2 regions of the Streptococcus sp. HMSC072C09 genome follow, and region 2 is predicted to be linked to the other one. Evidence: predicted binding sites of a transcription regulator. Region 2 holds the regulator's gene; the other holds the start of a gene.

Region 1 (15,807 bases), 150 kb from region 2:
TAGGAGATGATATGGATACAAAGAAAATTGAAGAAGCAGTGAAAATGATCATCGAGGCAGTCGGTGAAGATGAGAAACGTGAGGGACTTCAGGAAACACCGACCCGCATTGCCAAGATGTACCAAGAAATCTTTGCAGGACTAGGGCAGACAGCAGAAGAGCATCTGTCTAAATCATTTGAAATCATTGATAACAATATGGTGGTTGAGAAGGATATCTTCTTCCATTCCATGTGTGAGCATCACTTTTTACCATTTTATGGAAAAGTGCACATTGCCTACATTCCAAATGGCCGTGTGGCTGGGCTTTCAAAACTGGCTCGTACGGTCGAAGTATACGCTAAAAAACCACAGATTCAGGAACGTTTGACGGTAGAAATCGCAGATGCCTTGATGGAATATCTTGGAGCACAAGGAGCACTTGTCTGGGTAGAAGCAGAGCATATGTGTATGAACATGCGTGGTGTCCGTAAACCTGGAACTGCTACAGTGACAACTGCTGCGCGTGGACTGCTTGCGACAGATAAAGACTTAAAAAATGAAGCCTATAAACTCATGGGCCACTAATGGCTGGCTATAAGAGGTGAACAGAGTGGATCAATTACGGATCAAGGACTTAGAGGTATACGCCTATCACGGTGTTTTTCCAGCAGAAAAAGAATTAGGACAACGCTTTGTCCTAGACCTATGGGTAGATTATGAGATGACCCGTGCTGCTCGCACAGGTGATTTGGAAGCTTCGATCCATTATGGGATCTTGGCGGAACAGTTGACCGAGTGGATGCAGGCAGAAAAAATCGATCTGATTGAAACGGTGGCCTTTCAGTTGGTGCAAAAGATTTTTGAAAGCTATGCCTTTGTAGAAAAAGTTCGTCTGGAGTTGAAAAAGCCCTGGGCTCCTGTTCCCTTGCCATTAGAGACTTGTTCGGTGACAATCGAACGGGAGAAAAAACGGGCCTTTATTGGGCTTGGCACCAATATGGGAGATAAACAACTGCAACTAGAGACGGCGCTAGAAAAAATCAAGGATCGAGGCATTCGTCTTCTTCAGACATCCACAAGGATTGAAACAGAACCTTGGGGAGGGGTGGAGCAGGACACCTTTTTGAATCAGGTGGCAGAGGTTGAAACCTGGATGACCCCAGAGGATTTACTAGAGACCTTACTTGCCATTGAGCAGGAAATGGGGCGTGTCCGTGAGATCAAGTGGGGGCCACGTGTGATCGATCTAGATCTGCTCTATATGGAGGACACCATTTGTTACAGTCCAAACTTGATCTTGCCGCATCCTTATGTGGCAGAACGTGCCTTTGTCCTAGAGTCTTTGAATGAAATTGCTCCTCATTTTGTGGACCCTGTTCAAAGAAAGCCCATTCGCCAATTATGGGAGGCTGTCAAATAGTCTCTCTTCTTTGCATCATAATAAAAAACAATCCCTGTTCGAGGGATTGTTGAGAGCGTAGAGAAACGAATCTTTAATAAAATTTAATCAATTCTTTAAAAATTATACTCGTTATAGTTATTCAATCATATTCTGAAACTTTCCGCCGTGAGAAAAGTGCCTGAAACGACTCAGTTTCAGGCACTCGGAATTATTGAGACCTTAGGCTCAATAATTAGTCATGGAACTTCTTCGAAGTTCGCTGACGTCCGTACTCACCTAAGGAAAGTTTTTTAAGAAGACTTTGTCTTCAATCTGAACAATTCCTAGAGCAGGGATTGTTTTTGTTTGTCTGAGTTTATTTACGATATAAGCGATCGTATTGGTAGACAGGATCCATGGTGACGTTGATACCGAGCTTACGAAGGACATTCTTGTCTTCGTCTGTCAGCATCACGGTTGAGTGGGCTTCACTGCCTTTCAACTTGCCTAATTCTTGCATAGCAAGTTTAGCGTCTTCATTGCTCATGGCTGTAATGGCAAGGGCAATGAGGATCTCGTTCGAGTGAAGACGAGGGTTACGGCTACCCAAATGATTGATCTTCAGGCCTTGGATGGGTTGAACGTATTCTGGCTCGATTAATTTGGTTTCTTTATCAATATGCGCCAATTTCTTGATCGCATTGATTAAGAGGGCTGCGGTTGGGCCAAAGAGATCAGAGGTTTTTCCGGTTACCATCTCGCCGTTTGGTAATTCAAGGGCTAAGGCTGGCTCACCTGTTTCTTCTTCTTTTTGGCGGGCAAGCACGGTTACTTTCCGATCATTTGGAGTAATGCCCAAATCATTCATCAAGAGCTCAATCTTTTTGACAGCTCCTTCACCGACACGCTCGGCTTTGACATCCAAAATGGTTTGGTAATAGCGACGGATAATTTCTTGTTGGGAAGCTTCAATCGCAGCGTCATTGTCCACAATGGCAAAGCCAACCATGTTGACACCCATGTCTGTTGGAGAAGCATAAGGAGAGGTTCCTAAGATGCGTTCCAACATGCGCTTCAAGACAGGGAAGATTTCGATATCGCGGTTGTAGTTGACCGTCGTTTCCCCGTAGGTTTGGAGGTGGAAGGGATCGATCATATTGACATCGTCTAGATCTGCAGTCGCTGCTTCATAAGCCAAGTTGACTGGGTGGTGCAAAGGAAGATTCCATACTGGGAAGGTTTCAAACTTAGCATAACCTGATTTGATCCCATTTAATTGGTCATGGTACATATTGGACATACAAGTTGCCAGCTTACCAGAACCAGGGCCAGGAGCTGTCACAACGACCAAATTGCGACTAGTTTTGATGTAGTCGTTTTTCCCCATCCCTTCAGGAGAGATGATGTGGTCCATATCAGTCGGATAGCCCTTGATCGGATAGTGGAGATAAGAGGCGATCCCGCTCTTATCCAGTTGTTTGCGAAAGGCGTCTGCTGCAGCTTGTCCAGCATATTGGGTGATGACGACAGAGCCTACAAAGATCCCTAATTCATTGAATTTGTCGATCAAGCGCAGTACTTCTTGGTCATAAGAAATTCCTAGATCTCCACGGGCTTTTGAGTGCTCAATGTTGTTGGCGTTGATGGCAATGACAATTTCCACCTGGTCGCGCAATTCTTGGAGCAACTTGATCTTATTGTCTGGTTCGTATCCAGGGAGGACACGAGCAGCGTGGAAGTCTTCTAACATCTTACCACCAAATTCAAGGTAGAGCTTGCCATCGAATTGGTTGATCCGCTCAATAATGTGGTCACGTTGCAAGTTCAAATACTTTTCAGAACTAAAAGCTTGTTTTTTCATGTAAAACTCCTGTATATAAGGGAAGGGTCTGCCACACAAATCCAAGGATGAGTGTTCCGTTCCCTACCATTTCATTCTTTCATATTATATCAGAAAACAGATGGAAGATAAAATATTCTAAGATACTTTCCTAAGGGGAGTGTGGATGCCAAGGGGCTCAATGGTGACTCACGGTGGAAAGTTTCCAAGAGAAGTTTGTTTTCCCTCTAAAAAAGCCCCTTACGGGGCTTCAGATCGATGTTGTTTAATAGTGTTTGATCAAATCAACTGTAGAGCGATCCAATTTCTTAACCAACGCTTGTAAGAAGGCTTGCGCTTGCAAGAAATCATCCATGGCATAGAGGGTTTGGTGAGAGTGGATGTAACGTGCACAGACACCAATAGTGGTTGATGGGACTCCACCATTCTTCAAGTGCGCTGCACCTGCATCGGTACCACCTTTGGCACAATAGTATTGGAATTTGATGCCCGCTTCTTCAGCAGTAGTGAGCAAGAAATCTTTCATATTTGGTAGCATGATGTGACCTGGATCATAGAAGCGAAGCAGTGTTCCTTCCCCAATCGCGCCTTGGTCTCCAAAGACATCGGCTGCTGGCGAACAGTCTACAGCAAGGAAGATTTCAGGATCAAATTTAGTGGTTGAAGTGTGGGCTCCACGAAGTCCCACTTCTTCTTGAACGTTGGCTCCTACATAGAGTTCGTTGTTTAAGGCTTGTCCAGAAAGACTCTTGGCCAATTCGCTGACCATCAAGACGCCGTAGCGGTTATCCCATGCTTTGGAGATGACGTTTTTACCATTAGCAGTGAGAATCGCAGAGCTATCTGGGACCAAGGTATCTCCAGGACGGACCCCATAGCTTTCAGCTTCGGCTTTAGAGCTAAAGCCTGCATCAAAGACGATGTCGCTAATGGCAGGTACGGTTGGTCCACCTGTTCCACGTGTCAAATGAGGAGGAACAGATCCTGAAATCGCAGGGTATTCACGTCCGTCACGTGTAAAGAGTTTGAAGCGTTGGCTGCTAACGACCATCGGATTCCAACCTCCGATTGGGACAACACGGAAAGTTCCGTCAGCTTTGATTTCGCTGATCATAAAACCAACTTCGTCCATGTGGGCAGCTACTAAGATACGAGGAGCATCGGCTGCTGTTGAGTGTTTCACCCCAAAGATCCCACCGAGACCATCTGTCACGATTTCGTCCACATGAGGGGTCAATTGTTGGCGCAAATAATCCCGTACAGGAGCTTCATGACCTGAGATAGCAGGGATTTCAGTTACTTCTTTGATTTTAGAAAATAAATCAGTCATAGGTTACCTTCTTTCTGATGCTATTTTATCACTTTTTATACAAGGATGGTAGCGTTATTATGGAAATCAGTCCCAAAAAGCAGAGGGAGAGATCCAGCTTAGACCGTTGTCCCTCTGCTTATTTTGTGTTACAATAGGCACTATGAAAGCTAAAAAAATTATTTTGTCTAGTCTGGCTCTAGCAAGTGCAGGAGCTCTTGCGGCCGGTGTTTATAAAATTGCCAAAGATCAAAAGCGTCTTCGTACCCAAGAAGAATTGGTAGCAGAAGTACGGGAGCAAATGGAAGCCATGGGGACGATTGCGACTCTGTATGTGGAACTCTACGAGTCGAGTGAAGAGCGCTTAGTAGGTGGTGTCATTTTTGAAGATGAGCGCCATTACCGCTTTATCTACGAGGACGGTCTCTTGCATTACGAAGAGGAAAAACTATGATTATACCAAATTCTCTAGAAGAAATTGCTTCATATGTAGAGCAAGATGGCAAGAAAGTGTTTGTCTTTTCAGCAGATTGGTGTGGGGATTGTCGTTACCTCAAGCCTTTTTTGCCGGAGATTGAGACTGAAAATCCTGAATTTACCTTTATCTTGATTGACCGAGATGCCTATATGGATCTGGCGAAAGTCTGGGATGTTTATGGGATCCCTAGTTTGGTGGTTCTGGAAAAGGATAAGGAAATCGGTCGGTTTGTCAATCGAGATCGGAAAACCAAAGCGCAGATTACAGCATTCTTAGCAGGATTAAAATAGGAGAAAATCATGATTGTAACATACAACAAAGAACAAGTCGGCGATGTCTTGATGCTGACCTTGAAAAATAGTGGAGATGCAAAGCTCGCGGTGGAGAGAAAAGGAAAAGTGGCTCGCGTTTACCGTGAGGACAAGCAAGAAACCGTTGCCTGGAATATCTTTGACGCCTCATCTTTCTTCGCCATCGAAGGCAAGGGCCAAGTCTTTTTGACAGATGAGCAAGTGGATCGTTTGAACCAAGAATTGGAAAGAGAAGGCTTCGCAGAACGTTTGGTCAACGATCGGGAACCAAAATTTGTGGTGGGAGAAATCCTTGAAATGGTGGCCCATCCAGATAGTGACCACTTGAATATCTGCCAGGTAGCAGTTGGACCAGATAAGACAGTTCAGATCGTAGCAGGAGCTCCAAATGCGCGGGTGGGTCTAAAGACCATTGTTGCTCTTCCAGGTGCCATGATGCCGGATGGTAGCTTGATTTTCCCAGGGGCTCTTCGTGGAGAAAAAAGTTATGGCATGATGTGCAGTCCGCGTGAATTGCACTTGCCAAATGCTCCTCAAAAACGAGGCATTATTGAATTGGATGATGCAGAAGTAGCAGGGACACCTTTTGATCCTGCTCGTCACTGGCACGAATAAAGAGAAGAATCTAGGATATTTTGAATCCTAGATTTTTTGATTTTGGTTTGTCACCTCCATTTTTTAAAATTTTTTCGAATAAATAGATAGGAGGTAAATGATGTATAATAAAGTTGTTTTAATCGGTCGCTTAGTAGCGGCTCCAGAATTGCATAAAACCAGCACAGACAAATCCGTTGCCCGAGTGACCGTTGCGGTCAATCGTCGCTACAAGGACCAAAACGGGGAGCGAGAGACTGATTTTGTCAATGTCGTTGTCTGGGGGAAATTGGCTGAAACCATGGCTAGTTATGCTAGCAAAGGGAGCCTGATCTCTTTGGATGGAGAGATTCGGACGCGCCACTACGAGAAAAATGGAGTTATGCAGTATGTGACAGAGGTCCTCTGCCAAAGTTTTCAGTTGCTAGAGAGCCGCGCTCAGCGAGCGATGCGTGAAAATGGTGGAACGGGAGATTTAGCCGATATCATCTTAGAAGAAGAAGATCTTCCTTTTTAGGATCAAAAAAGAAAGCTGGTTCGTTTATAGACCAGCTTTTTTGATACTTGCTAGGGATTTCATTCGGGAACTACTCTTTTAAAAATAAAGCAAAAATATGCATCTGTACAATAAAAGCCAGCACTTTTCTTGAAAAAGTAGTAGAATAAAGTAATATATATTCAAAATTTTCAGAAAAGGAACGGAGTTTGAAGGGGAAAGAAGAAAGAAAAGAACGGTTGAAATGGCTGATAAAACGGGTTTTACTGGTGATTCCAGTGGCCTGCATCCTCTTGTGGATCTATGCCGTTTGTCAAACCAGTAGCATCAAGGATCAGACCAAGATCGGTGTCACCTATATGACCATGAACAATGAGTTCTATAAAAGTATTCATTCGGAAATTAGTCGAATTGCCGATGAGAGAGGGGCTCTTGTATCTGTCCGAGATCCGGAATTGGATGAAAAAAGGCAGAGCCAGCAGATCGATGATTTTTGCGCCCAAAAAGTAAATGTGATTGTGATTAATCCGGTCAAAGGGGATAGTCAGCCCATTTTAAGAGCTCTTAAAAAAGCTAGAAAACAAGGAATTAAGATCATTGCAGTTGATACCCAGCTCAAGCATTTTAAGCCGGATGCCAGCATTGTCTCTGATAACTACCAAGCAGGAGTCTTGATTGCGAAAGAGTTGATGAAACGCTCTTCAAATGCTCGGATCCTTCTCTTGGAGCATAAGGGAACTGTTTCAGCAGATACGCGGATTCAGGGATTTAAGGATACCATCAAAGGGCATGGGTCTTATGAGATCATCTCGGAACTAGAAACCAAGGGTCAGACGGAGATCGCCATGCCCGCTGTCCGTAAGTTTTTGCAGTCAGGGGGGAATGTCGATACTCTAGTCGCCTTGAATGACCGTTCAGCTATAGGAGCTTTAGCAGCGATCAAGGAGCAAGGAATCACCCATCCCATTGCGATCTATGGGATTGATGGCTCACCAGATATGAAAGCCTTGCTGCACTCGACAGATGATGTCGTAGGAACCGTTGCCCAGTCTCCGTTGAAGATGGGAGACCGTGTGATGGAGGTCATCCAAGATATGACGGCTGGGAAGAGCTACCAAAAAGAGATAACCATTCCGGTTCAAATGATGACAAAGGAAAACATCGATCACTTTGATGTGAATGGGTGGCAGTAATGAGAAAATTTAGAGGTGTGAGATACAGTTTGGCAATTCTGATGGTCGTGAATTTTATCGCTGTGATGCTCAACAGTATCATCTATCTTCAAGCAACCAACTATATCATTGCCCAACGACAAGCCTCCCTATTAGTAGAACGTTTAGAGCGTATTCCTTTTGCGCCTTCGACAACTTTTTGGTTGTCTGCGCTCTTATTTGCTGGGATTGCCTTGATCTCCATGAGTCGTTACCGGTCTCAAACGAGTCGATGGTCCATTTTTGATAAGTGGAACATTCTGGAGATCCTCCTGATGTTGCTCTTGATGTGGGTCCAAAATGTAGCTTATAACGGGCTTATTCTATTAGTTTTTGCGGATATCTTCTATGGTTCCAAAGAGTTGAATACCAAGCGCGACCGCAAGTATTGGTTTGCGTTTATCCTAGTGAGTTTCTTGATGCTTCTTGTGACCAACTCAGACGTCTTTTCGCTTTTCTTTCCGATACCTTCTCTGGATGTCTATATTCATTTTTATCCTGCCTCCATTCGGATTCTGGCCTTTTTCTTAAAGAATTCCCTCTATGCCTTGAATATGGTGCTCTTCATTATTTCGCTTTTGTTCTATATTATGAATGTTCTTGCGGAAAACCACGAAGTAGAAGAAGAGTTGGCCATGGTTTCGAAGGTCAATACGGAGTTGAACAACTATATGGCCTTGTCTGAGAAGATTGCAGAGGATCGGGAGCGCAAGCGGATTGCTCGGGAAATTCACGATACCTTGGGGCATGCGCTAACAGGGATCTCAGCAGGTTTAGATGCTGTCGGAGTCTTGATTGATATCGATCCCAATCGGGCAAAAGAGCAGGTGAAAAGTGTATCAGAAGTGGTTCGTGAAGGAATCCAGGATGTGAGAGGCTCTCTCAACCGCCTCCGTCCAGGTGCCCTTGAGGGACGAACCCTCAAAGATGCTTTAGAAAAGATGATCCGCGAGTACCAGACGCTTTCCAAGTTGCAGGTTGATTTACACTATGAATGGGTCGATGTCGATATGGACGTCATGATTGAAGATACGATCTTTCGTGTGATCCAGGAGTCTATGACCAATGCGGTTCGTCACGGTCATGCCAGTCAGATGAGCCTTCATTTTTTTGAGAATGAAGAAGATTACCTGATCGAGTTGCAGGACAATGGGGTTGGGTTTGAAACCTTGACCTATGGCTATGGGCTCAAGCAGATGATGGAGCGCATTTCCATCCTAGGAGGACAGCTTCAATTTGAAAGTCGCGATGGATTTTTCACGCGCGTCAGTTTACCGAAATATAAAGAAGGGAGATAGAGATGGTGATAAAAGTAATGGTGGCAGATGACCAGGCCTTGATTCGAGAATCTCTGAAAATTATTTTGTCAGCCCACCCCGATATCGAAGTGGTGGCCACAGTGGAAGATGGGAATCACGTCTTGTCGAGCATTCCACAGACACATCCTGACCTGATCTTAATGGATATTCGGATGCCAGGCATGGATGGGGTTTTGGCGACAAAAGAGGTAAAAGAGCACTATCCGGATATCAAAATTATTATTTTAACGACCTTTGATGATGATGAATTTATCTATAGTGCACTCAAGTATGGTGCTTCAGGTTATCTTTTAAAGGGAGCCTCGACAGAGGAACTCTATGAAGCGATTAAGGTGGTGTATCAAGGCGGAGCCATGATCAACCCGAATATCGCTAGTAAAGTCTTTCAAATTTTCTCACAAATGGCCAAAACCAACTTCTCTATTGCTGTAGATGAGGACAATGTCAAGGATTTGAGCACGACGGAATGGCGCATTATCCAAGAAGTCGGCTATGGGGAGTCCAATAAAGAAATTGCGGCCAAACTCTTCTTGTCAGAAGGAACCGTGCGCAATTACTTATCAACGATTTTGGCGAAATTAAACCTACGAGATCGAACGCAATTAGCGATCTGGTCAGTCCAAACAGGAGTGACGAGACGTGATTTTTCTAAAGGAAATACAGAATGAAATTGAAGCGAAAGCATCTTTGTTGGGGGATTGGCCTCCTTGTTGTGCTCTGTGCGAGCGCAGGTTTTTATTGGTGGAAACAGCAACCGACCGTACTCCATATCGGTGTTTATGCAGGTTCTAGCTGGGATGTGCCGACCAGTCAACGTTCCCATGCCTTGGATCGAGCGATTCAAAAATTTGAAAAATCCCATCCCCACGTCCGTGTAGAGTATGAAAACGGGATTCCGCAGTCAGATTATTCAGACTGGCTCTCTGAAAAGATTGTCTCAGGAAAGACGCCAGATGTGTTTATGGTCTCTGAGCAAGATCTTTCCTTATTAGCAGCGCGAGGCGTATTAGAAAAGTTAAACGGCTATATGGATCGAAAAGATCAAGCTGCCTTTTATCCCGTTGCCTTTGAATCGGGTGTCTATCAGGGGCAAACCTATGCCTTACCTTATGAAAGCAATCCGATTTTGATGTGTGTCAATAAAGATCTCTTAGATAAAGAAGGTATCGCGGTTCCCAAAGAAGGCTGGACCCTTGAAGAGTTCTATACGATTTGCAAGAAACTAACCAAAGATACCAATGGGGATGGGCAATTGGACCAATTTGGGAGCACAGAATACACCTGGAAAGAAGCCTTGGCGGCAAATGGAGGTCATCTTTTCCAAGGAGGCATGCTCAAGCTGACAGCTCCAGAAGTGAAAGAGTCTTTGACTTTTCTGCAAAAATTGGAAGATCTAAATAAAAATTACAAGGTGAGCTCTAAAGATTTTGACCAGGGGAAAGTCGCCTTCTATCCCATGACCTTGGCCCAATATCGGACCTATAAACCTTATCCCTACCACGTTTCAAAATATTCAAACTTCACCTGGACCTGTATCCCGATGCCTGCTAAGTCAAAAACGACCAAGGCAACCTTAGTCACGACGACTTCTTTTGCTATGTCAGCTCGGAGTTCTCATTCCAAGTTGGCTTGGGAATTGATGCAACTTTTGACAGAGGATCCAGACATTCAACAAACTCTCTTTGCCCAATCCCAAGGGATCTCTGTCATGCCACAGGTAGTCAAGAGTCGCTCTAGTAAAGACCTTTTGCAGGTGGATGATTTTGGAACAGATTCCTTGACCAATCAGACCTTGAACCGCATCATGGAACAAGCTGTTGAAAGTAGTCCGAAAAATGTCTCAAAAGAGGTGCTAGAAAAGCTAGATTACTTGATTGGCAATGCCTTGCGTGATCAGGATGTCGAGAACCGCTTGCCTCAAATTCAGAGGGAGATTGAAAGTAGTCTACAGGTAGGAGTTTAGAGTAAAATAAGATGGCATTTTGTCAAGTGACAGATGTCATTTTTTTATTGCTAAATGTCATATTGGGAATGTGACATTTGACAATGTAAAAGCGCTTTCAAATAGTCTACAATAGAGTCAAATAAAGGAGGCGTAGCAAAATGAAATACCTCATTTTGGTCAGTCATGGTGGACTGGCAGAAGGTCTAAAAACATCACTAGCCATGTTTGCTGGTGACAAGTTGGATCAGGTCATCGCAGTTGGACTCAAAGAAGGAAAATCAGTTGATGACTTCGCAGTTGATTTCAGAGAGAGCATTTCAGGATTGACAGCTGATGATTCTGTTTTGGTCTTGGCAGATATCGTAGGTGGTAGTCCATTAACCACTGCAGCCACGGTTCTAGAAGAAGCTGGAAAGCTCGATGGAGCCTTGATCCTTGGTGGGATGAACCTTACCATGGCCTTGACGGCAGTTGTGATGAAGGATGTGTTGGATGGAGACGATTTGTCAGCCACCATCTTATCAGAAGCACGATCTGCACTACAGCCTTTTGAAATTTCAGCCGCTGGTGCTGAAGAAGATGATGACGATATTTAATAGGGAGGTACCTTATGGTAGTAACATTTGTACGGATTGATGACCGCATGATTCACGGTCAGACAGTCACACGCTGGGCAAAAGAAAAACCATGTGATGGTTTGATTGCCGTAAACGATGCAGCAGCATCAAACAAGGTTTTGATTCAAGCTTACAAAGGCGCATCAGACAAGAAAACCTTTGTATGGACAAAGGAAGCCTTTAAAGAAAAATCAGCAAAAGTAACAGAATCAGATAGTCGTTACTTCTTGATCACCAAAAATCCAATCGATATGAAGGAAATTTTGGTCGACCAAGGGTTTGTCCCAGGTGATGTCAAAGAAATCATTGTTGGCCCTGCAAATGATCGTCCTGGAGCTGTGAAATTGGGAAATAACCAATCCATCACTCAGGAAGAAGCAGAAGCCTTCCAAGCTATTCAAGCAGCAGGCTACAAGGTGAAATTCCAATTGTTGCCAGATGTTTCCATCGGTTATTGGGATGATTTCAAATCAAAATTTGGTTTTTAGAACTAACAGTCTGATCTGTTAGGTAAATAAATTTACAAACAAAAGGAGCGTTTGTTATGACAATTTCATGGATTCAAGCAATCTTGCTTGGTATTTTCGCCAGCTTGTCTTCAATGCCTGGTATGGGAGGTTCCAGTATCGGGAACTATACACTCGGTCGTCCCTTGATCGGTGGGTTGATTTCAGGTTTAATTCTTGGAGATGTGACAACCGGTATTATGGTCGGGGTTGCCCTTCAAGTCGTTTATATCGCCTTGGTAACACCTGGTGGTACCGTATCTGCCGATGTGCGTGCCATCTCTTACATCGGTGTTCCTCTTGCTATCTTGTTTGTGCATGCTAATAACATCACAGATGAAGCAGGAATCGCCGCAGCTGCAGCTCCAATCGGTGCAGCCGTTGGGACAATTGGTACAGTTCTTTTCTACGGTACCGCTACTATGAACTTGGTTTGGCAACACATTGGTTGGAAAGCCGTTGAAGAAGGAAACTTCAAAAAACTCTACGCAGTTGACTGGGTTTACCCTTGGATCTCTCACTTCCTCTTCTCTTTCCTTCCAACAATGATTATCACCAAATACGGTGAAAACATGGTTGATTTGATGAAACAATACCTTCCTATGGATGGTTACTGGATGAAAGCCCTCTTTACAGTCGGTGCTCTTCTCCCATGTGTCGGTATTGCCATCTTGTTGAAACAAATTGTTACAGAAGCAACTGACTTCATTCCATTCTTTGTTGGATTTACCTTGGCAAAATCTCTCGGATTGAACTTGGTATCCAGTGCCGTTGTTTCATTAATCTTTGCAGTAATCTACTATGAACTTGAAGTGATCAAATCGATGAAAGCTGCTCCAGCCGGAGTGGTGGACCAAGACGATGATGAGGAGGATATTTAAAATGGCTGATAGAAAGAAAATTTCAAAGAAAACATTAGCAAAAGCATTCCATCATTGGTATTATGGTCATTTGACTTGTTTCTCTCAAGAACATATGCAAACCTTCGGGTACTTGACTTCTATGCTTCCAATCGTAGAAGAAATGTATGATACAAAAGAAGAACAAAAGGATGCTATGCAAACCTATACGGCCTTCTTCAACACTGAACCACAACTTGGATCTCTTGTTGTAGGGATCACAGCTGGTTTGGAAGAAGCGCGTGCAAACGGAGATGCAGTAGATGGCGAAACCATCAACGGTATGCGTGCCGGTTTGATGGGACCAATCGCTGGTATTGGTGACTCATTGGTCGTTGGTACCTTGATTCCAGTTCTATTAGGGATTGCCCTTGGACTTTCTAAAGGTGGTAACGTCGCTGGTGCTCTCTTCTACATCGTCGTATGGAACCTCTTAGTCTACTTTGGTATGCGCTTTGCCTTCTTCAAAGGTTACCAATTAGGGGATAAAGCCGTTGAATTCCTTGTAGGACCAAAAGGACAAGCTCTTCGTAAAGCGATCAGCGTTGTCGGTGGTATGGTTATCGGTGCCGTAGCAGCTACTTGGGTATCTGTTACAACAGCCCTTCAATTCAAGAATTCTGAAGGAAAAGTCTTCTTGAACATCCAAGAAAAGATCGATGGTGTTTATCCAGGTCTCTTGACAGCAGCCTTCATCACTCTTTGCTGGTGGTTGATGTCTAAGAAAAAAATTTCACCAAACAAAGTTATGTTACTTCTCGTTGTAGTTGCTTTGATCGGTGTTGCCCTTGGTATCTTTGACCCACATCTTAAATACTAAGGTAAAGAACAAACGAATTTGCTAGTAGGAGTTTTTGAGAATGAAGTGAATGGACCTCCTTTACTTGCACTTCATTCTCAATTTTTATTAGGAGGAATCCCATGGTTACAAAACAAGAACTTGTCAATGGATATGAAACAGAAATCAAGTACCAACGCCACATGCTTGAAAACCTTGGTCGTTGGTTCAGCTTACTCTTTATCATTGCCAGTATTGGTGTGGTATTGATCTATCTCTTTCACAAAAGTTTCCTCCCACTCTTGATCCTCGGGATTTTACTAGCCTTGGTTGGAATTTTAGGCATGATTGTTTTTGGATATGGCATCTACCGCGGGCGGATCAATCTTCAAAAAGTGATCGATGATTTCAATCAAAAATTGACAATTTTAAATTGATATTTTAGAAACATCTCATCTATTTTTGAGGTGTTTTTTTCTTGACTATTTCTGACCAAGTGATACAATAGAAACATAAGTTAGCACTTGCGTATAGAGAGTGCTAAAAACACGTATGGAGGAATGAACATGTTAAAACCATTAGGAGACCGTGTGGTCTTAAAAGTAGAAGAAAAAGAACAGACTGTTGGAGGTTTTGTCCTCGCAGGTGCGAGCAAGGCTGATACAAAAACAGCTGAAGTAGTGGCCGTTGGTGAAGGCGTGCGTACTCTAAGTGGTGAACTCATCGCTCCAGCTGTAAAAGCAGGAGACCACGTTTTGGTTGAAAGCCATGCAGGAATTGAAGTTAAAGATGGGGAAGAAACCTACACCATCGTTGGAACAGCAAACATTCTTGCAATTGTAGAGTAAGAGAAGAAAGAGGTAAGAGAAATGGCAAAAGATATTAAATTTTCATCTGATGCACGTTCTGCAATGGTCCGTGGTGTCGATGTCTTAGCAGATACAGTGAAAGTTACGTTGGGCCCTAAAGGTCGCAATGTGGTTCTTGAAAAATCATTTGGTTCACCTTTGATCACAAATGATGGGGTGACTATCGCAAAAGAAATCGAATTGGAAGACCATTTTGAAAATATGGGTGCTAAATTGGTGTCAGAAGTGGCTTCTAAGACCAATGATATCGCAGGTGACGGTACAACGACCGCAACGGTCTTGACTCAAGCTATCGTCCGTGAAGGGATCAAAAACGTCACTGCAGGTGCTAACCCAATTGGCATCCGTCGTGGGATTGAGACAGCTGTTGCAACAGCAGTAGAAGCTTTGAAAAACAATGCGATTCCAGTATCGAGTAAGGAAGCGATTGCTCAAGTAGCTGCTGTGTCTTCTCGTTCTGAAAAAGTCGGTGAGTACATCTCTGAAGCCATGGAAAAAGTTGGCAAAGATGGGGTCATCACCATTGAAGAGTCTCGTGGAATGGAGACAGAACTGGAAGTCGTTGAAGGTATGCAATTTGACCGTGGTTACCTCTCACAATACATGGTCACTGATAATGAAAAAATGGTGGCAGACCTTGAAAATCCATACATTTTGATCACTGACAAGAAGATTTCAAATATCCAAGAAATCTTGCCATTGTTGGAAAGCATTCTTCAAAGCAACCGTCCACTCTTGATCATCGCAGATGATGTCGATGGCGAAGCTCTTCCAACACTTGTCTTGAACAAGATCCGCGGTACCTTTAATGTCGTAGCTGTCAAGGCACCAGGATTTGGAGATCGCCGCAAAGCCATGCTAGAAGACATTGCCATCTTGACTGGTGGTACAGTCATTACAGACGATCTTGGTTTGGAATTGAAAGATGCAACCATTGAAGCCCTTGGGCAAGCAGCTAAAGTGTCAGTCGATAAAGACAGTACCGTCATTGTCGAAGGTTCTGGTAACCCAGAAGCGATCGCTAACCGTGTGGCTGTTATCAAGTCACAAATCGAAACTACAACCTCTGAATTTGACCGTGAAAAATTACAAGAACGTTTGGCCAAATTGTCTGGTGGTGTTGCCGTAATCAAGGTTGGTGCTGCAACAGAAACAGAATTGAAAGAAATGAAACTCCGTATCGAAGATGCCCTTAATGCGACTCGCGCAGCCGTTGAAGAAGGGATCGTTGCCGGAGGTGGTACAGCCCTTGTCAATGTCATCTCTGCAGTCG
Region 2 (15,807 bases):
CTATTGGCCTTTCATTCGAAGCCGGTCTATGGTTGGCAATATGTCAGTGGGACCCTGATGCACGGTAGTAAAGGCGCACCTATCTGGTTTTTATGGGTCCATTTGTTGTTAAATGGACTCATGATCCTTCCTTTCGGAGGACTGCTAGAAAGAAAAAGAGGCTCCAGACAAGTCTTGATTGTTTTTGTGACGGCGACAGTCCTTTCTTCCATCGTTTTTCACCTCTTAACCCAGGGGCAAGACATTCAGGCAACAGGGATCTCTGCTGTAGGATACGCCTTTGTAACCGGAGGGATTATGCTCCTGCCAAACGTGTGGAAAGAATTTTCACGCACCGTAAAACTGTTTTATCTATTCTTAATTTTTCTATCTGGCCTCATGCTCTTACCAGCAATCACCGGATGGATCTCAACACTATTGCATCTTTCAGGGATTGTGAGTTATCTATTGGTCTTTATCGGAAGTAATATCTTGAAGGGGAGAAGCTGACTATTAAGACGGCTCCTCAGTAAGGTTTTCATCGTACTTCCTTGACTCTTCCTCTACCGGGCCGTATAATATTCTATATCAATGAAGAAATCACCTTTTGTCATTGTGCAAAGGGTGATTTTATAACGAAAAAAAGGAGACACAATGGGGTATATCTCTACTATTAAAACGGCTGTTCAGCTCTTTCCTTTCCTGGCATTTTTGCTGACCTTGCCCTACATGATTTTGAATTATCGAAAATATGGTTCGGTCAATAAATTGCGGGTGCTGATTTTCTATTCTTTTATGCTTTACTTGATGACGGTCTATCTGCTGGTGATCTTGCCTCTGCCGGATCCAAGTAAGATTCATACTAGCTACTCGGAAATGGTCAATCTCCATCCCTTTGCTTTTGTAGTGGATTTTTTCAAGGAGAGCCCCTTTGATCTAGCGCAGACTGGTACATGGATTCAAGCCCTTAAGCATCCAACTTTTTATGTGCCTGCCTTTAATGTCCTGATGTTGATTCCTTTTGGGATGTATCTACGCTATTATTTCAAGTGTGGTTTTAAGAAAACGATTCTTCTGACAGCCCTCTTTAGTCTCTTTTTGGAGCTGACCCAGTTATCAGGTCTCTATTTTCTGTATCCGGGTCCTTACCGCCTAGCAGATGTCGATGATATTATTCAAAATACCACTGGTGGTGGAGTGGGTTATCTGCTCGGTTGGTTCCTGGTATGGTTATTGCCAACACGAGACGAAATTGACGAGCATTCTTTCCGAGTAGGGACCAGAGTATCTGGTTTTCGGATGGGTCTTGCCTTCTTGATCGACTTTGTGATGCTTTCCTTGCTTTACGCGGTAATCGAGCGTTTAGAGATGATTCCTTATGTAGCGGTTTTGGCTGTCTATTTTGGCTTGATTCCCTTGTGGCGTGGCAAAACCTTGGGAATGGCTTTGTTGAAATTCCGCTTGCATTTTGACAAGCAAAAATGGCTTCGCACCATCTGGCGGGGAATCCTAGTAGTAGGTTATTTCTACTTGATTCCTCAAGGGTTGTTCTATTTGATTTCGCTCTTGAATAGCGATTTGACGGACAATTCCCTCTTAACCCTGTCCATGATTTTATTGCTCTTCTTTATGCTCTTATTGTACCTGATCCTCACCCTTGCCATCATCTTGCTCAATCGTCGCTTTCCCTTTGACCGTCTAGCTGGGACTGAGTATGAGAGTACGGTGCGCGTGAAGAAAGAGATCATAAAGGATGAAACTGAATCGTCAAAATAGAGAGAGTGGGACAGAAATCGGTAATTCGTTAGAATTCGATTTCGTCGTCCCACCTCTGCACAGTTGAGTAGGGCTGTAAAAGCTGATGAAATCAGCGTAGTAGAGCCCACTCAACCACTGCGTCTTGCTCGACAACCTAAAAATAATTGAGAGGCTAGGATTTTTGTCCCAGCCTCTTTATTTTTTTATACACGTTTAATATATCCGAACGTTCCCAGTTGAGAAGGGTGATTTTAAGGGGATTGTGCTACAATGGAAGTAAATAGATAGAATGGAGCAGTGAAATGAAAGCAATTATTACAGTCGTTGGTAAAGACCAAAAAGGAATCGTAGCGGGTGTTGCAACGAAAGTAGCAGAATTAGGACTCAATATCGATGATATCTCTCAAACTGTATTGGATGAGTACTTCACCATGATGGCGGTCGTATCGTCAGATGAGAAAAAAGATTTCACACAGCTTCGTTCAGAGTTAGAAGAATTCGGTCAGTCTCTGCATGTGAAAATCAATATCCAAAGTGCAGCGATTTTTGATGCTATGCACAATTTGTAAGATAGGGGTTGAGAATTTATGGACATTAGACAGGTAACAGAAACCATTGCCATGATTGAGGAGCAGAACTTCGATGTTCGGACCATCACCATGGGGATCTCCCTTCTAGATTGTATTGATCCGGATATCGATAAGGCAGCGGAAAAAGTCTACCATAAGATTGTGACAAAGGCTAAAGACTTAGTGGCTGTGGGGGATGAGATTGCGGCAGAACTTGGTATTCCCATTGTGAATAAGCGGGTTTCAGTCACTCCAATTTCCATTATCGGGGCAGCAACCAATGCGACAGACTATGTGCCCTTTGCTAAGGCACTGGATCATGCGGCTAAGGAAGTTGGGGTCAACTTTATCGGTGGCTTCTCAGCCCTGGTTCAAAAAGGCTACCAAAAGGGGGATGAAATCCTCATTAATTCCATTCCTCGTGCCCTTGCAGAGACGGATTTTGTCTGCTCTTCAGTCAATATCGGATCGACCAAGACAGGGATCAATATGACAGCTGTTCGAGATATGGGCCGTATCATTAAAGAAGCATCCCAAGCAGATCCAATGGGGCCAGGTAAGCTCGTGGTCTTTGCCAATGCAGTAGAAGATAACCCCTTCATGGCAGGAGCTTTCCACGGTGTTGGTGAAGCGGATGTCGTCATCAACGTTGGGGTTTCAGGACCTGGTGTCGTCCAACGGGCGATCGAAAAAGTTCCAGGCGCTAGCTTTGATGTATTGGCGGAAACAGTCAAGAAGACAGCTTTCAAGATTACCCGTGTTGGCCAATTAGTGGGTCAAATGGCTAGTGAACGTCTCGGTGTTGAGTTTGGGATTGTAGACTTGTCTCTCGCACCAACGCCAGCTGTTGGGGATTCGGTTGCCCGTGTCCTTGAAGCCATGGGGCTTGAAGTAGTAGGAACCCACGGGACAACAGCAGCACTAGCTTTGCTCAATGACCAAGTGAAAAAAGGCGGGATCATGGCTTGTAACCAAGTCGGTGGGTTGTCAGGTGCTTTCATTCCGGTCTCAGAAGATGAAGGGATGATTGCGGCGGTCCAATCAGGCCATATCAACCTGGAAAAATTGGAAGCCATGACAGCCATCTGCTCGGTTGGTCTGGATATGATTGCTATCCCAGCTGATACTCCAGATACGACCATTGCGGCCATGATCGCCGATGAAGCAGCTATCGGGGTGATCAACCAAAAGACAACAGCCGTTCGGATCATTCCTTATGGCAAGGAAGGCGATATGTTAGAGCTTGGTGGACTTCTTGGGTCTGCTCCGGTAATGAAGGTCAACAAGGCTTCGTCAGCTGACTTTATTGCCCGTGGTGGCCAAATTCCAGCTCCAGTTCATAGCTTTAAAAACTAAGAGAAATCTAGTATAATAGAAGAAAATAGAAAAGTCTGTGATAATGAAACTCCAGACATTTTTCTTGCAAAAGGAGACAAGATGGCTAAAACAAGATTATTTGTGATTCGTCATGGGAGAACCATGTTTAATACCATTGGCCGTGTTCAAGGTTGGTCCGATACGCCCTTGACAGCAGAAGGAGAACGAGGGATTCAAGCTCTAGGAATCGGCTTGCGTGAGTCCGGTTTGGAGTTTACTCGAGCTTATTCCAGTGATTCAGGCCGTGCCATTCAGACCATGGGGATCATTCTTGATGAATTGGGCTTGAAAGACCAGATTCCTTATCGCTTTGACAAACGGATCCGCGAGTGGTGTTTTGGAAGTTTTGATGGTGCCTATGGAGGGGAGCTCTTTCACGGTGTCGTGCCACGTGTGCTAGATGTAGAAGATTATAAGACCCTGACCTTGGAAGACTTGGCTAATGGCATCTGCCAAGTAGATACAGCGAATTGGGCTGAACCTTGGGAAGTTTTAAAAAGCCGAATCCTAGAAGGTTTTGAAGCCATCGCCAAAGAAGTAGAAGAAAATGGTGGAGGCAATGCCTTGGTGGTCAGCCATAGTTGGACCATTCAGACCTTAGTCTGCTTGGTCGAAGGAAAACCAAATCTCAATCTGCCTCTTTCAAATGGTAGTGTTACCCTTGTAGAATATGAAGATGGAAAATTGACGGTTAAGGGGATTGGAGATAGCAGTTACCGTGAGGTCGGTGAAAGCTTGCAAGAATCCTAGTCCATAATGAAAGGCTGACCCTTTGGTCATGGCCTTTTCTTTTTCTCAAAACTTGTAAGAGCTTTCCTACTTTCTTTTTGCAAAAAATGATATAATGAAAGAGATACATACGGAGGTAATACAATGACAAAAACCAGATTATATATTGCTCGTCATGGAAAAACCATGTTTAATACCATTGGGCGGGCACAGGGCTGGTCAGACACTCCGCTGACAGAAGCAGGAGAGCGTGGGATTCGAGAATTAGGACTTGGTCTCAAGGAAGCTGGGCTTTCTTTTGAAGAGGCTGTTTCGAGTGATTCTGGACGCACCATTCAAACCATGGGAATTATTCTTCAAGAACTCGGTCTGACAGGGAAAATCCCTTATCGTTATGACAAACGGATCCGCGAGTGGTGTTTTGGTAGTTTTGACGGTGCTTATGATGGCGATCTCTTCATGGGAGTTTTACCCCGTGTCTTTAAGGTCGATGATTTCCATCAGTTGAGCCTGATGGAGTTAGCAGAAGGGATCGTCGAAGTGGATACCACTGGTTGGGCTGAATCCTGGGGAACCTTGAGTAGTCGGATCAAAGAAGGATTTGAGGCTATCGCAAAAGAGGTAGAAGCAGCTGGCGGTGGCAATGCTATTGTGGTTAGCCATGGTATGACCATTACGACCTTGATTTATCTCATTGATCCAAAAGCGGTCGAAGAATTGGTCTTGGACAACGGAAGCGTGACGGTTTTGGCCTATGAAGATGGTGCCTTTCATATTGAAAAGATTGGGGATCTGTCCTATCGTAAGGTTGGAGCAAAACTTCTAGAGGGTGGCCATGACGAATAAGTATAGACGCGCAAGAAAAAAACGTAAGAAATGGTGGCCTTACCTATTGAGTTTCTTTCTTCTTGTGGTCCTTGGATCAGGAATTGGTGTTTACTTAGCGAAGCCAAGCTTGTTTTCAGGGCTTCAGTTTTGGAAGGCTAAAAAAACAGCTGTAACGACTCCCTCTTCTTCTAAGAAAAAGGAAGAAAAATCAGATTTACCAGCCGTTTCGACCAAAGACTGGCAGTTGATCTTGGTCAATCGTGACAATGTGAAGCCTGAGCTGAACCCACAATTGACAGATGTGGATGCTATCAAAGTGGATAGTCGGATTGTAGAGCCAACTCGTCAATTTTTAGAAGCAGCTCGAAAAATTGCCCCAGAAGAAACCTTGATATCAGGCTATCGAAGTGTGGCCGAACAAACAGAGCTCTATAATGAGCGTGTTGCGCAACTAGAGGCTAGCGGCCTTTCGCACGAAGAAGCTGAAAAGCAGGTGCAGACCCAGGTACAGGTCCCTGGTGCGAGTGAACATCAGACGGGGCTTGCGATTGATATGAGTGTCGAAGCTGGCCAAAGTGATGAGTTGGGCTTGCAGCTGGCTGCCATCGCACCACAATATGGCTTTGTGCTTCGCTACCCAGATGGGAAGAGCAACATCACGGGTGTGAATTTTGAGAATTGGCATTTCCGTTATGTTGGCGTAGAAAATGCTCAGTATATGGCCAAGCATCAGCTAGTATTGGAAGAATATATTCAGCTCTTGAAAAAAGCTGGCAAATAAGAGGAGATTTACTTCTCTAGGTCTTAAGAATGATTTTTAGCACTCTTGAAAAAAGAGTGCTAATTTTTTGGTTTTTTCTCTTGACTTTCTTTTGGATGGGTGTATAATAGAATCATGGTTTAGCACTTAAGTGTTTAGAGTGCTAAAAAATGAAAGAGAGGTGAGGTCATGGTTACAGAACGTCAAAATGAGATTCTCAATCTTGTTGTCGATATCTTTACCAAGACCCACGAACCAGTCGGTTCAAAAGCGCTACAAGATGTCATTCAATCCAGTAGTGCGACCATTCGAAATGACATGGCTGCTCTCGAAAAACAAGGCTTACTAGAAAAGGCCCACACTTCGAGTGGCCGCATGCCTAGTCGAGCTGGTTTTCAATATTTTGTTCAGAACTCCCTTGATCTAGAGTTGATTGATGAGCAAGATGTCTACCAGGTGGTGAAAGCCTTTGATTTCGAAGCCTTTAAATTAGACGATATCTTGGATGCTACGGCCAAGTTACTAGCCCAGATGACGGGTTACACCGCAGTGATTCAGGATGTTGAACCGACACGTCAGCGCTTGACTGGTTTTGAGATTGTTCCATTATCCAACCACGATGCTTTGGCGGTTCTGACCTTGGATGAATCAAAGCCTGTCACCGTCCAGTTTGCCATTCCAAAGAATTTCTTAACCAGTGACTTGGAAATCTTCCATCAGCTGGTTCAAGAGCGTTTCATTGGAAATACAGTCTTGGATATCCACTACCGTTTGCGGACAGAGATTCCACAGATTGTACAGCGCTATTTCAAGACGACAGACAATGTGCTGGATCTCTTTGATTACGTCTTCTCGCAACTGTTTCAAGAACTGGTCTTTGTAGAAGGAAAGGTTTCATCATTAACCTACGCCGATCTTCAGACCTATCAGTTCTTAGATAATCCCCAACATGTAGCCTTGGAGTTACGAGGGGGAATGCCGGAAGACCAAATGACCCAGATCCTGGTTGCAGAATCTCAAGAGAAGGCCTTGAAGAATGTGACGGTGATTAGCCACAAGTTCTTGGTTCCTTATCGTGGGATGGCCCTCATGCATGTGATCGGTCCCGTAGAGATGGATTACAGGCGTGTGATTAGCCTGGTCAATGTCATCGGACGGGTACTGGTTATGAAGTTGACGGACTACTACCGTTACCTCAACAGCAACCATTATGAAGTAAATTAAGACCAAATGAAAGGGGTGTATGCCTTGACAGAAGATATCAAAAAAGAAGACGTGAAAGAAGAGGAAGTTGCCCAAACAACTGAAGAAGTTGTAGAGGAAAGCAACCAACCTTCTGAGTTAGAAGAAGCACAAGCGCGTGCCGAGGAATTTGAAAACAAATACCTTCGTGCTCATGCAGAAATGCAAAATATTCAGCGCCGTGCCAATGAAGAACGTCAACAATTACAAAAATACCGTAGCCAAGATTTGGCAAAAGCGATCTTACCATCACTGGACAACCTCGAACGTGCCCTTGCCGTCGAAGGATTGACAGATGATGTGAAGAAGGGCTTGGAAATGGTCCAAGAAAGTTTGGTACATGCTCTGAAAGAAGAAGGAATCGAAGAAATTCCAGCGGACGGAGCCTTTGACCATAACTACCACATGGCCATCCAAACCTTGCCTGCAGATGATGAACATCCAGCAGACACCATCGCACAAGTCTTCCAAAAAGGCTACAAACTCCATGACCGCATCCTGCGCCCAGCCATGGTAGTGGTTTATAACTAGTCTGTCTTGTCCGAAACGACACTAAACTATGAAAGAAAGATAAAACGCAAGCCGGAGGCTTGCAAGGAAGATATTTCCCGCCGTGGTGAAAGTTTCAGTAGCTTGTGCTACTGAAATAGGGGATTTTTGAGACAGTAGGCTCAAAAATAAGTGATGAAATCCCGAAGGGAGTTGCTCACGTCGTCACCACTTAAGGGAAATATCAAAAAGAAAAAAAGAAGATAAAACTTAAGGAGAAAAACATATGTCTAAAATTATCGGTATTGACTTAGGTACAACAAACTCAGCAGTAGCAGTTCTTGAAGGAACTGAATCAAAAATTATCGCAAACCCAGAAGGTAACCGCACAACTCCATCTGTTGTGTCATTCAAAAACGGTGAAATCATCGTTGGTGACGCTGCAAAACGTCAAGCAGTAACAAATCCAGATACCATCATCTCTATCAAATCTAAGATGGGTACTTCTGAAAAAGTTTCTGCAAACGGTAAAGAATACACACCACAAGAAATTTCAGCTATGATTCTTCAATACTTGAAAGGCTACGCTGAAGATTATCTTGGTGAAAAAGTAACCAAAGCTGTTATCACAGTTCCAGCTTACTTCAACGATGCACAACGTCAAGCAACTAAAGACGCTGGTAAAATCGCTGGTCTTGAAGTAGAACGTATCGTCAACGAACCAACAGCAGCAGCCCTTGCTTACGGTTTGGATAAGACTGATAAAGAAGAAAAAATCTTGGTATTCGACCTTGGTGGTGGTACATTCGACGTATCTATCCTTGAATTGGGTGATGGTGTCTTTGATGTATTGGCAACTGCAGGGGATAACAAACTCGGTGGTGACGACTTTGACCAAAAAATCATCGACCACATGGTTGAAGAATTCAAGAAAGAAAACGGTATCGACTTGTCAACAGACAAGATGGCGCTTCAACGTTTGAAAGACGCAGCTGAAAAAGCGAAGAAAGACCTTTCTGGTGTGACTTCAACTCAAATCAGCTTGCCGTTCATCACTGCAGGAGCTGCTGGACCTCTTCACTTGGAAATGACCTTGACTCGTGCGAAATTCGACGATTTGACTCGTGACCTTGTAGAACGTACGAAAACTCCAGTTCGTCAAGCCCTTTCAGATGCAGGTTTGAGCTTGTCAGATATCGACGAAGTCATCCTTGTCGGTGGTTCAACTCGTATCCCTGCCGTTGTAGAAGCTGTTAAAGCTGAAACTGGTAAAGAACCAAACAAATCAGTGAACCCTGATGAAGTTGTGGCTATGGGTGCTGCGATCCAAGGTGGTGTGATCACTGGTGATGTCAAAGATGTTGTCCTTCTTGACGTAACACCATTGTCACTTGGTATCGAAACAATGGGTGGAGTCTTCACAAAACTCATCGACCGCAACACTACAATTCCAACTTCTAAATCACAAGTCTTCTCAACTGCAGCAGACAACCAACCAGCCGTTGATATCCACGTTCTTCAAGGGGAACGTCCAATGGCAGCAGATAACAAGACGCTTGGACGTTTCCAATTGACAGATATCCCAGCTGCACCTCGTGGTATCCCACAAATCGAAGTAACATTCGACATCGATAAGAACGGTATCGTGTCTGTTAAAGCCAAAGACCTTGGAACTCAAAAAGAACAAACTATTGTGATCCAATCTAATTCAGGTTTGACAGACGAAGAAATCGACCGCATGATGAAAGATGCAGAAGCAAACGCTGAAGCAGATAAGAAACGTAAAGAAGAAGTAGACCTTCGTAACGAAGTAGACCAAGCTATCTTTGCGACTGAAAAGACAATCAAAGAAACTGAAGGCAAAGGCTTCGATGCAGAACGTGACGCAGCTCAAGCAGGATTGGATGATCTTAAGAAAGCTCAAGAATCAGGTAACCTTGAAGAAATGAAAGCGAAACTTGAAGCCTTGAACGAAAAAGCACAAGCATTGGCTGTTAAACTCTACGAACAAGCTGCAGCAGCACAACAAGCACAAGCAGGAGCTGAAGGAGCACAAGCATCAGGCAACGCAGGCGATGACGTCGTAGACGGAGAGTTTACGGAAAAATAAAATAGTCCAGTGGACTATTTTATCCCGAGCTTGAAAATCGGAGAGCGAGGCGTTAATAATGGATACTCACTCTTGTGATTGTCACTCTACGGCAATCGCTATGGCGCCTTTCCTAAACGCCTAACTAGTAAATGATAAAAAGAAATCCAGAGGTTGCAACCCAGCCTCTGTTTTTCGGTAAAATAGAGGATGTTGCGTATGAAAAAAGTACTTTGTATCATTTATCCTAATTTTTCTCTTTATGAGATAACTGCTTTAACGAGTACTTTAGCTCTGTCTTTTGATAGTACGATTGATTATGCCGCTTCAGATCATTCGATGGTGGTCTCTGAGGATGGTTTGCCCTGTCAACCAACGAAAACACTAGATCAAATCCGTATAGAAGAGTATTCTTGTGTGATTTTGCCCGGAATGGTTAACATTGGACCTGCTCTACAGGATGAGAAATTGATTTCGTTCTTGAGGGACCTTGGTGAGCAAGATATCCTCATTGCAGCCATTTCTTCAGCGCCTCTTTTATTAGCGAAAGCAGGTCTGTTGAAGGACACGAAATTTACAGGTGGAATTTGGCAAAACTTCTTTGATTATTTTGAATTTCTTCCACGTGAGAATTTCCAACCCAAACTGGTTGTGCAAGATAAACAAATCATTACGGCTATCGGTTTTGCCCATCAAGAGTTTGCAAGAAAAGTAATTCTAAGCTTAGGGTTGGCAGAGAATACGGACAACTATTTTAAAGAACGAAACGACTACTCAGAAGAGGATTTGATATTTACTCTATCGGACCAAGAGTTTGATCAAGTGAAGCGAAGTATAGAAAACACCCTCTAAAGATGTACATGAAAATTATAGAAAGGAACAAAGAGTGTTCGTAACTGAACACGGGCTACGGACGATGCCAAAAAGATAGTTTTTTCTAGGACGCAAGCGTCCGTCGTCAAAACTCCTATTTTGGCTGTGTCCGTTTAACGCCCTTTGTATCTTGAATTATGAACAATACTGAATTTTATGACCGTTTGGGCGTTTCAAAGAATGCATCTCAAGATGAGATCAAGAAAGCCTATCGGAAATTATCTAAAAAATATCACCCAGATATCAACAAGGAGCCTGGTGCTGAGGAAAAGTACAAGGAAGTTCAAGAAGCTTATGAGACTTTGAGTGACGAGCAAAAACGGGCTGCTTATGACCAATATGGTGCTGCAGGTGCCAATGGTGGCTTCGGTGGCGGAGCAGGTGGTTTTGGTGGCTTTGATGGTGCTGGTTTTGGTGGCTTTGAAGATATCTTCTCTAGCTTCTTTGGTGGTGGTGCAAGTCGTAATCCAAATGCACCTCGTCAAGGGGATGACCTCCAATACCGCGTCAATCTCAAGTTTGAAGAAGCGATTTTTGGTGCGGAAAAAGAAGTCAAGTACCATCGGGAAGCTAGCTGCCATACCTGTCATGGTTCTGGAGCTAAGCCAGGGACTAGTCCGGTGATCTGTGGACGCTGTCATGGTTCTGGAGTTATCAATGTGGATACGCAAACCCCTCTTGGGATGATGCGCCGTCAAGTGACCTGTGATGTCTGTCATGGCCGTGGTCAAGAAATCAAAGATCCATGTACGACTTGTCGTGGAACAGGTCATGAAAAACAAGCCCATAGCGTGAACGTCAAGATTCCTGCAGGAGTTGAAACAGGTCAACAAATCCGCTTAGCAGGTCAAGGAGAAGCTGGCTTTAACGGTGGACCTTATGGAGACTTGTATGTGGTTGTCAACGTGGAGCCGAGTGATCGCTTCGAACGAGATGGCTCAACCATCTACTACAAGCTAGATTTGAATATTGTCCAAGCAGCTCTTGGAGATACGGTTCATGTGCCTACAGTTCATGGCGATGTTGATTTGGTGATTCCTGAAGGAACCCAAACCGGTAAAAAATTCCGTCTTCGCGGAAAAGGTGCTCCAAGCTTACGTGGTGGTGCCATGGGAGATCAATATGTGTCTGTCAATGTTGTCACCCCAACTGGTTTAAATGACAAGCAAAAAGAAGCCCTTCAAGCCTTTGCGGAAGCAAGTGATTTGAAGGTCAACCCAAAGAAAAAAGGCTTCTTTGATAAGGTCAAAGATGCTTTAGATGACTTATAAGAATAAACGAGTTTCCTTTTGACTAAGGAGCTCGTTTTATTTTGGATCGATTCCAAGAACTTCCTCTCCTAATTAAAGAATAATTTGGAGCCTCATTGAATTTATTAAGATATCGTGGTAAATTTAAGAAAACGATTACAAAGACAATTTAGGAGGTCCTGATGAAATCACATCAACCACGTTATGCGATTCGCAAGTATGCAGTAGGAGCTGCTTCGGTGCTCATAGGATTTTTTGCTGGTGCTCATGTTGTAGCTGCAGATACGTCGAGCGTTACAGACAGTCCTTCAACGACAGTTCCAACTCAGCCAAGCGAGGGTGAGTCAACGATTTCTCTTAATGAGGAAGCTTCTCAGCCAACAGTAGAAAAACCAACGGCTCCTGCCCCAATCGTCGATCAAAGTCAACCGACACTGCCTGATCGTGAATTGCGGGTATCAGATCTTGACCGTTTGATTCGCGAAGAAGCAAGTTCTGTCGCAGAGTCGGATGTGGCAGCTCAACCAGCGACAGTAGCGACGGAAACGCCTGCTAAAGCTTCTGACCAAGAAGAAAAATTAACCAAGAAAAAGATTGTGTCGATCGATGCCGGTCGCAAGTACTTCTCACCAGACCAAATCAAGGAAATCATTGATGAAGCTAGTAAGACTGGCTATACAGACTTGCATCTCCTAGTCGGAAATGACGGCTTGCGCTTTGTGCTGGATGATATGTCTTTGAAAGTGGGAGATACTTCTTATTCTAGCCAAGCCGTGACAGATGCGGTTGAAAAAGGGACAAAAGCTTATTACGATGATCCGAACGGGACAGCCTTGACCCAGGCTCAAATGGATGATATTTTGGCCTACGCCAAATCGAAGAAAGTAGGTGTCATCCCAACCATTAATAGTCCAGGTCACATGGATGCGATTCTGACGGCCATGGAACAATTGGGGATCGAAAATCCTCACTTTAATTATTTTGGTACAAAGAAATCAGCTCGGACAGTTGATTTGGACAACCAAAAAGCCATCGACTTCACCAAAGCCCTGGTAGACAAGTATGCGGCTTATTTCAGTGGCAAGGCAGATATTTTTAACATCGGTTTGGATGAATATGCCAACGATGCCACAGATGCCCATGGTTGGCAGGTTCTCCAAGCCAGCAAGCATTGGCCAGGTGAAGGCTATCCAGAAAAAGGCTATGAAAAATTCATCCAATATGCTAATGATCTAGCAGCTATTGTGAAAAAACACAAGATGAAACCAATGGCCTTCAATGATGGAATCTACTACAATGGCGATACTTCCTATGGCACTTTTGACAAGGATATCATTGTGTCCTACTGGACAGGTGGCTGGAACGGCTATGATGTCGCTTCTTCAAAACTCTTGTCTGAACTAGGTCATCAGATTCTTAATACCAATGATGCTTGGTATTATGTGCTTGGACGGGACAAGGCTGGATCTGGTTGGTACAACCTGGATCAAGGTCTCGAAGGAATTTCCAAGTCAGCGATTGATGTGGTTCAAAAAAATGATGGAGCTAAGGTGCCCTTCATCGGTGGCATGGTAGCTGCCTGGGCAGATACGCCATCTGCAACCTACAAAAAAGACCTTCTCTTTAAGCTCATGCATGCCTTCGCGGACAAGAATGCGGACTACTTTGTAGCAGATCCTGAAGTCGTCGAAAAAGCTCTTTCAGAAGCTCCAACTGATTTGGATCACTATACACCGGAATCTCTAGTAGCCTTTACGGCAGCTAAAAAAGCTTTAGAAGGGGCAGGAACAAATACCACTCGAGCAGAGGCCAAAACCTTGATCGACCATCTCAAAGCAGCTCAAGATGCTTTGGTGTATACAGAAAGCTACGCGAAAGAAGTTGCTGCAAAAGAAGCAGCAGAAAAACTCGCCATGAAGAAGGTCATCTCGATCGATGCAGGCCGCAAATACTTCTCATTGGATCAGCTGAAACGGATCGTCGATAAGGCCAGTGAGCTGGGTTATTCTGACTTGCACCTCCTTGTCGGAAACGATGGTATGCGCTTCGTCCTCGATGATATGACGGTGGAAGCTAATGGCAAAACCTATGCCAGTGATGATGTGAAAAAGGCCATTTTAGAAGGCACCAAGGCCTATTACGATGATCCAAATGGTCAAGCCTTGACCCAAGCAGAAATGGATGAACTCCATGCTTATGCTACTGCTAAAGGAATCGGCTTGATTGCGGCAGTCAATAGTCCTGGCCACATGGATGCTTTGTTGGTGGCCATGGAAAAATTGGGCATTGAAAACCCACAAGCCAGCTTTGATACGGTTTCAAAAACAACCATGGATTTGACCAATGAAGCAGCAGTCAACTTTACCAAAGCCTTGATTGGCAAGTACATGGACTACTTCAAAGACAAGTCTAAGATCTTTAACTACGGAACAGATGAATATGCCAATGACGCTACCAGTGCGCAAGGTTGGTATTACCTAAAGTGGTATGACCTCTATGGTAAATTTGCGGAGTATTCCAATAGTCTTGCAGCTATGGCGCGTGAAAAAGGCTTGCAGCCAATGGCCTTTAACGATGGCTTCTATTATGGAGATGAAGATGATGTTGCCTTTGACAAGGACGTCTTGATTTCATACTGGTCTAAAGGATGGTGGGGCTATAACCTCGCATCTCCACAGTATTTGGCAGATAAGGGGTATAAATTCCTTAATACCAACGGAGACTGGTACTATGTTTTGGGAAGAACACCTGAAACGGGTGGTGGTTATATTGAAAAAGCGATTGCCAATGCAGCTGCTACTCCATTTAGACAACTCCCAAGTACAACATATCCAGAAACATCTTTGCCGATGGTCGGTAGCATGGTAGCTGTTTGGTGTGATACCCCAAGTGAAGAATACATCGAAAAAAATGTCTTTGATCTAATGGAAGCTTTTGCCAACCACAACAAGGACTATTTCAAGGCGGACTTCACTGCTCTTAGAAAAGCAGTTGCTACGGTGCCAACAGATCTAGACATATACACACCAGAATCTCGCGCAGCTCTTGCGAAAGTCTTAGATAGCTTGAATTGGAATGTGAGCCGTGCTCATCAAGATCAGGTGAACCAAGAAGTGGCCGCTCTGACCCAAGCCCTTGCGGGGCTTAAGCCAATTACGCAAGTAGGTAGCTTGGCTGAAAATGATGTCAAAGCCCTAGTGGAAGATAAACCAAGTCTTGAAATCGTGGAGAAAGAACTTGATTTTGACCTTGTGGAACGCACCAATCCAGATCTCGCTAAAGGAGAACGCAAAGTGATCCAGGCTGGGGTTAAAGGGCAAGGTCTTGAGTATGTAGAGGTTTCGGCGCTTGATCAAAGTCGAAAAGTAATCGCTACAGAAGTTGCTAAAGAGCCAGTTGCAGAAATTGTTGAAGTCGGTACCAAAGAAATTGTGATCCCAACAAGCCCTTCAGTAGAAGCGCCAGTGAAACCAGACGTGCTTGTAAACAAAATGGTTTCAGATCCTTCAACACCTCAAGTGATCTCAAAGAATCAACCAGTAGCACCAGTAAATATCCCAACGCCAATTCCAGCAGTTGTGGAAAAAGAGGTTCGTTCAGAAACAGGAAACTCTAACAAGCAACTCCCAGAAACAGGAGTGGAATCTGCTCTGGGACTCGCTTTACTAGGAGCGATCTTAGGAGCAGCAGGAATGGACTTGAAAAATAAAAAAAGAGACTAAGACCTAGTAGATTTGTAACAGGTCGAAGTTCGGAGAGTGGGACAGAAATCGGTAATTCGTTAGAATTCGATTTCGTCGTCCCACCTCTGCACAGTTGAGTAGGGCTGTAAAAGCTGATGAAATCAGCGTAGTAGAGCCCACT

What was found. The regulator HrcA, encoded in region 2, represses chaperone genes, less so after heat shock. The targets are predictions, from matches to a motif close to TTAGCACTCNNNNNNNNNGAGTGCTAA.
Region 1: the regulator HrcA is predicted to act here: its motif matches at 14,183-14,209, upstream of groES (co-chaperone GroES).

The regions. Positions count from the first base shown of each region.
Region 1 covers NZ_KV811500.1:53,008-68,814, forward strand. Annotated here, with positions in the region: gene HMPREF2893_RS04685 (bifunctional folylpolyglutamate synthase/dihydrofolate synthase) at 1-3, shown strand, start outside; gene folE (GTP cyclohydrolase I FolE) at 12-566, shown strand; gene folK (2-amino-4-hydroxy-6-hydroxymethyldihydropteridine diphosphokinase) at 592-1,401, shown strand; gene HMPREF2893_RS04700 (DUF1846 domain-containing protein) at 1,739-3,223, opposite strand; gene pepA (glutamyl aminopeptidase) at 3,468-4,532, opposite strand; gene HMPREF2893_RS04710 (DUF4651 domain-containing protein) at 4,675-4,965, shown strand; gene HMPREF2893_RS04715 (thioredoxin family protein) at 4,962-5,279, shown strand; gene ytpR (YtpR family tRNA-binding protein) at 5,289-5,915, shown strand; gene HMPREF2893_RS04725 (single-stranded DNA-binding protein) at 6,016-6,411, shown strand; gene HMPREF2893_RS04730 (substrate-binding domain-containing protein) at 6,600-7,583, shown strand; gene HMPREF2893_RS04735 (sensor histidine kinase) at 7,583-8,899, shown strand; gene HMPREF2893_RS04740 (response regulator transcription factor) at 8,905-9,588, shown strand; gene HMPREF2893_RS04745 (ABC transporter substrate-binding protein) at 9,585-10,883, shown strand; gene HMPREF2893_RS04750 (PTS sugar transporter subunit IIA) at 11,024-11,461, shown strand; gene HMPREF2893_RS04755 (PTS sugar transporter subunit IIB) at 11,476-11,970, shown strand; gene HMPREF2893_RS04760 (PTS mannose/fructose/sorbose/N-acetylgalactosamine transporter subunit IIC) at 12,027-12,869, shown strand; gene HMPREF2893_RS04765 (PTS system mannose/fructose/sorbose family transporter subunit IID) at 12,853-13,707, shown strand; gene HMPREF2893_RS04770 (hypothetical protein) at 13,809-14,102, shown strand; gene groES (co-chaperone GroES) at 14,232-14,513, shown strand; gene groL (chaperonin GroEL) at 14,535-15,807, shown strand, end outside.
Region 2 covers NZ_KV811500.1:205,135-220,941, forward strand. Annotated here, with positions in the region: gene HMPREF2893_RS05425 (rhomboid family intramembrane serine protease) at 1-489, shown strand, start outside; gene HMPREF2893_RS05430 (VanZ family protein) at 634-1,755, shown strand; gene HMPREF2893_RS05435 (ACT domain-containing protein) at 2,040-2,306, shown strand; gene HMPREF2893_RS05440 (PFL family protein) at 2,325-3,662, shown strand; gene HMPREF2893_RS05445 (histidine phosphatase family protein) at 3,744-4,433, shown strand; gene HMPREF2893_RS05450 (histidine phosphatase family protein) at 4,557-5,258, shown strand; gene HMPREF2893_RS05455 (M15 family metallopeptidase) at 5,248-6,021, shown strand; gene hrcA (heat-inducible transcriptional repressor HrcA) at 6,190-7,224, shown strand; gene grpE (nucleotide exchange factor GrpE) at 7,249-7,773, shown strand; gene dnaK (molecular chaperone DnaK) at 8,018-9,841, shown strand; gene HMPREF2893_RS05475 (DJ-1/PfpI family protein) at 10,040-10,672, shown strand; gene dnaJ (molecular chaperone DnaJ) at 10,831-11,964, shown strand; gene HMPREF2893_RS05485 (family 20 glycosylhydrolase) at 12,126-15,665, shown strand.